Tardiphaga sp. 709: one gene and its partner. The protein of the gene in region 1 interacts with the protein of each later gene in a pairwise test. Links are inferred from orthologs where the notes say so. Each region holds a gene or a part of one and is shown in the gene's direction. Other genes may lie near its edges.

Region 1 (3,887 bases):
TAACAAGTCGGGAAAAATAGATATATTTATCTGTAATGCTTATGAATATCGACCTTCGGCAACTCCGTGCCTTCGTCGAGGTGGTTCAGGCTGGCAGTTTCAGCCGAGCCGCGCGGAAACTTGGCGTCTCCCAGTCCGCCCTCAGCCAGGCCGTTCGCCAGCTCGAGGATGAGTTGCAGGTTCGGCTGCTGGACCGGACGACACGCAGCGTTCAGCTCAGCAAGGTCGGTGTCGAATTCCTCCCGGGAATCCAGCGCCTGCTGGCGGATCTCGATCACCAGATCCAGGATTTGCGAGACCTGCGTGAGCATCGCCGCGGCCACGTTACGGTAGCCTGTGTGCCGTCGGTGGCGTTGCGTCTGATGCCGGTGGTGTTGGCGAACTTCCAGCGCGAATATCCCATGGTGAGCGTGACGCTCAAGGAAGTGTCACGGCATCAGATCATTGCCGGGCTGCGCAGCGGCGACGCCGAGCTCGGCATCGCCAATGTGCCGGGTGAGGATGCGGATCTTGACGCGACGAAGCTGCTGACCGACCGTTTTGCGCTGGTGATGCGGCGGGATCATCAGCTGGCGTCACAAAGCACCGTGAACTGGATGGACGGCGTCGCTGCAGGCATGATCGCAATGGCGACCGGCACCGGCATCCGGCTGGAAATGGAACGCGGTCTGCAGGAACTGGGGCGTAGCAACCCGCTGCATGAGGCCGAACACCCGGCGACCCTGCTCGCCATGGTCGAGGCCGGCGTCGGCGTGGCGCCATTGCCAGGTCTGGCGTTGCCGGCGACGGACCACCCCGTGCTGACCTTCCGCAGGCTGCTCGATCCCGCCATCGAGCGCGATCTGTATCTGATCCGTCGCGTCGGGCGTGACCTGTCGCCGGCCGGTCGCGCGCTTTACCGCGGCATCCAGCTCGTGGCGCAATCGATCCGCGAGCGCACAGCGGCAGGATGGTAGCGAACACGCTTTGACCTTGCTCCCATGAGTCCCTATTTTGGGAGGAATAGTCCTATTCCGCTAATTTGAGCCCCTTATGACCGCCTCGCTGAAAGCCATCGACGGATCGGCAGATTTGCCTGTCCTGATGAACGATCTCGCCCGGAGCGCCCGTGCGGCGGCGCGTGCGTTGGCGGTGGCTCCAACGGAGCAAAAGAACCGGGCGCTTGAGGCCATGGAACGCGCGATCCGCGCCGGAGCGCCGGCGATTCTGTTGGCCAATGCCGAGGATGTGGCCGAGGTGCGCACCAATGGCGCCACATCGGCCTTTATTGATCGGTTGACCCTGACCGAGGCGCGCGTGCACGCGATGGCGGATGGCATCCGCGTCATCCATGACATCGCCGATCCCGTCGGCGCCGTCACCGAGAGCTGGCAGCGGCCGAATGGCATGACCATCGAGCGCGTGCGGGTGCCGCTCGGCGTCGTTGCGGTGATTTTCGAGAGCCGTCCGAATGTCGCGGCGGATGCCGGCGTGCTGTGCCTGAAGTCCGGCAATGCCGTGATCCTGCGCGGCGGCTCGGACAGTTTCCGCTCTTGCCGTGCGATTCACGAATGTCTGGCGCAGGGCCTGCGTGAAGCCGGACTGCCGGAAGCCGCGATCACGCTGGTGCCGACGCGAGATCGTGCGGCGGTCGGATTGCTGCTCACCGGCCTCAATGGCGGTGTCGATGTGATCGTGCCTCGCGGCGGCAAGAGCCTGGTTGCGCGCGTCGAGGCCGAAGCGCGCGTGCCGGTGTTCGCCCATCTCGAAGGCGTCAATCACACCTATGTCGATCATGCCGCCAAGCTCGAAATGGCGAAGTCGATCGTGCTGAATGCGAAGATGCGTCGCCCCGGTGTCTGCGGCGCAACGGAAACACTGCTGATTGACCGCGCAGTCGCGGGCACGCATCTGAAGCCTTTGGTGGAAATGCTGATTGATGCCGGCTGCGAGGTGCGCGGCGACGCCGCTGTGCAGCAGGCCGATGCGCGCGTAAAGCCTGCAACGGACGAGGATTGGGACACCGAATACGAGGATGCGATCATCTCGGCCAGGGTCGTCGATGGTGTCGATGATGCGCTCGCGCATATTCGCGATCACGGCTCGCATCACACCGACGCGATCGTCACCGAGGACGTCGCGGTGGCCACGAAGTTTCTCAACGAAGTGGATTCGGCGATTGTACTGCATAACGCCTCGACGCAGTTTGCCGACGGCGGTGAATTCGGCTTCGGTGCGGAAATCGGAATCGCCACCGGCAAATTCCATGCGCGCGGCCCGGTCGGTGCCGAGCAGCTCACCAGTTTCAAATATCGCATTCACGGCACTGGGCAGACCCGGCCGTGATCATGTGCTTTTCGGCGCGTGGAGACTGAATTGGATTTGCATTCAGTCCCGCCGGCGCAGGGCATACCGCCACATAGTCCCGGCATGCGGATCGGTCTGCTTGGCGGATCGTTCAATCCGCCGCATGCCGCGCATCGGGCCATCAGCCTGTTCGCGATGAAACGGTTGCAGCTCGATCGCGTCTGGTGGCTGGTCTCGCCGGGCAATCCGCTGAAGGATCAACGCAATCTGCACGATCTCGCCGAGCGCGCGGCTGCTGCGAAGGCGATGGCCGATCATCCGCGCATCGATGTCACCTGTCTCGAGAGTGTCATCGGTACGCGCTATACCGTCGACACCATCAGCTACCTCCGACGTCGATGTTCGCAAGCACGATTTGTCTGGATCATGGGTGCCGACAATCTCGCCCAGTTTCACCGCTGGGAGAGTTGGCAGGTGATTGCCGGAGAGGTGCCCTTTGCGGTCATCGACCGGCCGCCGCAGAGCTTCCAGGGACTGGCATCGACCGCGGCCCAGGCCCTCGGCCGTTACCGGATACCGGAGCAGGACGCTGGGTCATTGGCCGACATGAAGCCTCCCGCATGGGTATTTCTGACCGGTTTGAAGCTGAATCTGTCCTCCACCCGGCTGCGGAACCCGGATGGCAGCTGGAAGACGTAATTCCACAACACTCGCCCGATAAGTGCTATAGGGCGGGCGCTGGAATATTGAATCCGGCATTCCCACATGCATACTTGATCTCACCGGGCGTCGGATTCGGCGTCCCAATACAGTGAAAGGAATGGTCCTCTGGCCACTTCTGTATTGTCCAAGACGGGCGCCAAGAAAGCCTCGTCCAAGGCCGCTTCTCCTAAAGCGACCGCTTCGCCCAAGAAACCCACTTCGGTAAAGAAGACTGCCGCGCCGAAAAAGGCCGCCGCGTCAAAATCCGCAAAGCCGAAGGCCGCTACCAAGCCTGCTGCCGCAAAGGCCGCTCCAAAGGCTGCCATTCCGAAGAAGATTGCTGCGCCCAAAGCGAAGAAATCCGCTGCAGCAGCACCGCTGCGCGACAGCGCGACCGAAACGCTCAATCTCGTTCTCGCTCGCCTTGACGACATGAAGGCCGAGGAAACGGTGACCATCGACCTGCGCGGCAAGTCGGCCTTCTCCGACTACATGATCGTGACGACAGGCCGGTCGAATCGCCATGTCGGTGCGGTGGCCGAAAATGTTGCCAAGGGTCTCAAGGAAGCCGGCCAGAAGAAGCTGCATGTCGAAGGCCTGTCCAATTGCGATTGGGTGCTGATCGATACCGGCGAAGTCATTTTGCATGTCTTCCGGCCAGAGGTTCGCGAATTCTACAATCTGGAACGATTGTGGACGCAGAGCCCGTCGGATGAACCGCGGATCGGACTGAAGGCTGTTTGAGCCACGGGCATTCGGCAACGGCGCGACGCGTGCTAGTCTGCGCCAATGCATCTTCTTGTGATTTCCATCGGCAAGCTCAAGCAGGGTCCGGAACGCGAACTCGCGGAACGGTACCGTGATCGCTTCGACGATATCGGCCGCAAGCTCGGTTTTCG
Region 2 (4,026 bases), 1.7 Mb from region 1 along the record:
AACCGGTGCTGATCGATCTCGATGTCGAGATCGAAGAGGCCGCAGCCTGTCTCGGTGCCTCCCGTTGGCAAACCATCACCCGCGTCATCATTCCCAGCCTCACGCCGGCCATTCTCACCGGCTTCGCGCTGGCGTTCGCCCGCGCCGTTGGCGAATATGGCTCCGTGATCTTCATCGCCGGCAACCTTCCAAATGTGTCGGAGATTGCGCCGCTCTTGATCGTCATCCGGCTGTCGGAATTCCGCTATGCCGATGCGACGGCGATCGCGGTGGTCATGTTGGTCTTTTCATTCCTGATCATCTTCGTGCTCAATCGGCTGCAGCGCTGGGCGCAGACGCGCGCGCTGGCCGTGAGTTGACCTGACATGACCATTACAATTATCAATTCGCCAGTCACCGTGGAGCGCGCCCAGTCCGTGGCACGACAGGACCTGCATACCGAGCCATGGCTCGTGCGCGGCATCATTATCGGTGTCGCAGTGATGTTCCTGACAGTGTTCGTGGTCCTGCCGTTGATTTTGGTATTCTCGGAGGCATTGTCCAAGGGCGTTGGGTTCTATCTGTCGGCCTTGGCAGATTCCGAGGCGCTCTCGGCCATCTGGCTGACGCTGATCACAGCAGTGATCTCGGTCAGCCTCAATCTGGTATTCGGCGTTGCCGCCGCTTGGGCGGTGGCCAAATTCGAATTCAGGGGCAAGACCTTGCTGGTCACCCTGATCGATCTGCCGTTCTCGGTCAGCCCCGTTATCTCCGGTCTGGTATTCGTGCTGCTGTTTGGTGCGCAGGGTTTCTTTGGGCCATGGCTGATGTCGCATGGCATCAACATTCTGTTTGCCGTGCCGGCGATCGTGCTGGCGACCACCTTCGTCACCTTCCCGTTCGTCGCCCGGGAATTGATCCCGCTGATGCAGGAGCAGGGGTCGCAGGAGGAAGAGGCGGCGATCTCGCTGGGGGCGAGTGGTTGGCGTACCTTCATTGTGGTGACGCTCCCCAACATCAAATGGGGCCTGCTCTACGGCGTACTGTTGTGTAATGCGCGCGCCATGGGTGAGTTTGGCGCAGTTTCGGTGGTGTCGGGCCACATTCGTGGCGAGACCAACACCATGCCGCTGCTGGTGGAAATCCTGTATAATGAATATCAACTGGTGGCTTCGTTCGCGATCGCGTCACTGCTGGCTCTGCTGGCGCTCTTGACGCTGATCGCAAAGACCATCCTCGAAGGCCAGATCGAAGAAGGACAGCTGCCCCGTGACGATTGAAGTTCGGAATATCGTAAAGCAGTACGGTGCCTTCAAGGCGCTGGATAATGTCGACCTCAGGGTTGCTGATGGTGAGTTGCTCGCGCTGCTCGGGCCGTCCGGCTCCGGCAAGACTTCACTACTGCGAATCATCGCAGGGCTCGACTGGCCGGATTCCGGAGAAGTCTCGTTCGATGGCGAGAACGCATTGGCACGGGGCGCAGGCGAGCGCCACGTCGGTTTCGTGTTCCAGCACTATGCGTTGTTCCGCCATATGAGCGTGTTCGAGAATGTGGCCTTCGGCCTGCGCGTGCAGCCGCGCGCCGTGCGCAAGAGCGAAGCGCAGATCCGCGCGCGGGTGAAGGAACTTCTCGATCTCGTGCAGCTCGACTGGCTCGCCAATCGCTATCCCAGCCAGCTCTCCGGCGGCCAGCGGCAGCGTATCGCGCTGGCGCGCGCGCTCGCCATCGAGCCGCGCATTCTGCTGCTCGACGAGCCGTTCGGTGCGCTCGATGCCAAGGTCCGCAAGGAGTTGCGGCAGTGGCTGCGCACGTTGCACGAGGAAATCCACGTCACCTCGATCTTCGTCACGCATGACCAGGAGGAGGCGCTCGAAGTCGCCAACCGCGTCGTGGTGATGGACAAGGGCAAGATCGAACAGATCGGCACGCCTGGCGACGTTTACGATAACCCGGCGACGGCTTTCGTGCACTCATTCATAGGCGAGTCGATCGTGCTCCCGGTCGATGTAAGCGACGGCCAGGTGAAGCTCGGCCATCGCCCGCTCAACATCGATGCGGGCAGTGCAAGCGGCCCGTCGAAATTGTTTATTCGTCGTCACGACATGCAGATCGGTCCGCTCGGCGAGGGAGCCCTCGAAGGCACCGTGCGCCGCGTCCGCACCTTCGGCCCGATCCAGCGCGCCGACATCGCGTTGTCCGGCGATGATACGCTGGTGGAGATCGATGCCCCGCGCGACCGTCCGCTCACCACGGGCGATGCGATCAGCCTGCAGCCGCGGCGCTACCGGATCTTTGCCGGGCAGGAGTGACTGGCGCTTTCTAAAATCCCGTCCGTTCACCTTTCAGCCACGGTTGGTGTGCAACAACGGCCCCTTGATTTGGGGGGATTGCCGATGAAGCGGGTGGCTCTGGCCAGTCTGGGATTTCTGTTGCTGGCAGGGTGCGCGGGGACCGTCGATACGGTGCCGGACCAGCCCACCATGTATCTCAGCATGGCCAATGGCGGCGCCAAGCTCGATCCGGTGGCCGCAGCCTCGATGATCTCGCTGTATCGGCAGAACAATGGCCTCGGTCCGGTAGTGGTCGATCCCGCATTGATGGCGCTGGCGGAAGACCAGTCCACCGCCATGGCGAAACGAAACAAGCTCGATCACGACGTCAAGGCGCCGCTGGCTAAGCGTCTGAATGCCGGCGGTTATCCGGCGACCCTGGCGGTCGAGAACGTCTCGGCCGGCTATCACACCATGGCTGAAGCTTTCTCTGGCTGGCGGGACTCGCCGCCGCACCGAGCCAATATGCTGAAGTCCGGTGTCACAAAACTGGGCATCGCGGCGATCTATGCTCCCAACACCAAATACAAGGTGTTCTGGACCATGATCCTGGCGTCGACGGATTCCAAATAAGCCTTCCCAGATAGCCGAAGCGTGATGGTGCTCTGCACCATCCATGATTGACGCCGCCGCAAGGGGGCGCCACGGTATGGTTCCCGTCGCCGACAGGATCGAGTGGTCTCATGGATATGTCCGATCAGCCTCAATCCAGCGCTGCCAGCAAACCCGCCGAAGCCAAGCGCGTCCTGGTGCTGCAAGGGGGCGGCGCGCTTGGCTCCTATCAGGCCGGCGCCTATGAGGCGCTATGTCATCATGATTTCGAGCCGGAATGGGTGGCTGGCATCTCCATCGGTGCCATCAACGCGGCGATCATCGCCGGCAATGAGCGCGACAAGCGGATCGGCAAGCTCAAGGAATTCTGGGAGATGGCGGCATCGCCGGTCCCTTGGAGCCCGATGCTGACAGATGACCGCGCACGCTCTTATTTCTACGAGGCAGGCGCCGCTGTCATTGCTACATTCGGCGTGCCAGGTTTTTTCGTGCCGCGGATTCCGCCCGCACCGCTGTGGCCGCCCGGCAGTCCGCAGTCGCAGAGCTATTACGACACCGCGCCGCTGAAGGCGACGTTGGAGCGGCTGGTCGACTTTGACCGTCTCAACGATTGCAAGACCCGGCTAAGCGTTGGCGCCGTGAGCGTGACCACCGGCAATTTCACTTATTTCGACAACATGCTCTTCAAGAAAGATCGCAAAAGGATCGAGCCCGAGCACATCATGGCCTCCGGCGCGTTGCCGCCGGGGTTTCCCTCGATCGTCATCGATGGCGAGCATTTCTGGGATGGCGGCATCGCCTCAAACACACCGCTGGATTTCGTGCTGGATGACGTCACCAGCGATCTGCTGATCTTCCAGGTAGATCTGTTCAGCGCGCGCGGGCCATTGCCGCAATCGATCCTGGAAGCGCAGGAACGCGAAAAGGACATTCGCTATTCCAGCCGTACCCGCATGAATACGGACAAGAACAAGAAGATCCACAACATCCGCAAGGCGCTGCGTGATCTGATTGGTAAATTGCCGGCAGAACTGAAGCAGGATCCCGGAGTGGCCCTGCTGTCGGAAGCCGCGAAGGAAAATACCGTCACGGTGGTGCATCTGATCTATACGAGCAAGAATTACGAGTCGTCGTCGAAGGACTACAATTTCTCGCGCATCGGGA

The links.
Region 2: the proteins of RSO67_RS17370 (region 1) and RSO67_RS09540 interact in binary tests that used the Escherichia coli proteins (3 or more experiments, as listed by UniProt). The link is inferred for Tardiphaga sp. 709 from one-to-one orthologs.

Annotation. Positions count from the first base shown.
Region 1 is NZ_CP135529.1:3,554,360-3,558,246, reverse strand. Bases 332-3,178 are described here. They hold RSO67_RS17370 (glutamate-5-semialdehyde dehydrogenase), read left to right. Parts: upstream 332-1,032; coding sequence 1,033-2,325; downstream 2,326-3,178. Other genes in these bases: RSO67_RS17365 (nicotinate-nucleotide adenylyltransferase), read left to right, coding at 2,410-2,985; RSO67_RS17375 (LysR substrate-binding domain-containing protein), read left to right, coding at 348-956. Also shown: rsfS (ribosome silencing factor), read left to right, coding at 3,421-3,732; 23S rRNA (pseudouridine(1915)-N(3))-methyltransferase RlmH, read left to right, coding at 3,778-3,887. UniProt on the Escherichia coli protein: Catalyzes the NADPH-dependent reduction of L-glutamate 5-phosphate into L-glutamate 5-semialdehyde and phosphate. The product spontaneously undergoes cyclization to form 1-pyrroline-5-carboxylate.
Region 2 is NZ_CP135529.1:1,897,704-1,901,729, reverse strand. What follows is about bases 283-3,268. They hold RSO67_RS09540 (sulfate/molybdate ABC transporter ATP-binding protein), read left to right. Parts: upstream 283-1,248; coding sequence 1,249-2,289; downstream 2,290-3,268. Other genes in these bases: RSO67_RS09530 (DUF3734 domain-containing protein), read left to right, coding at 2,994-3,268; RSO67_RS09535 (CAP domain-containing protein), read left to right, coding at 2,374-2,883; cysW (sulfate ABC transporter permease subunit CysW), read left to right, coding at 366-1,259; cysT (sulfate ABC transporter permease subunit CysT), read left to right, coding at 283-359. In the rest of the region: more of cysT, read left to right, coding at 1-282; more of RSO67_RS09530, read left to right, coding at 3,269-4,026. UniProt on the Escherichia coli protein: Part of the ABC transporter complex CysAWTP involved in sulfate/thiosulfate import. Responsible for energy coupling to the transport system.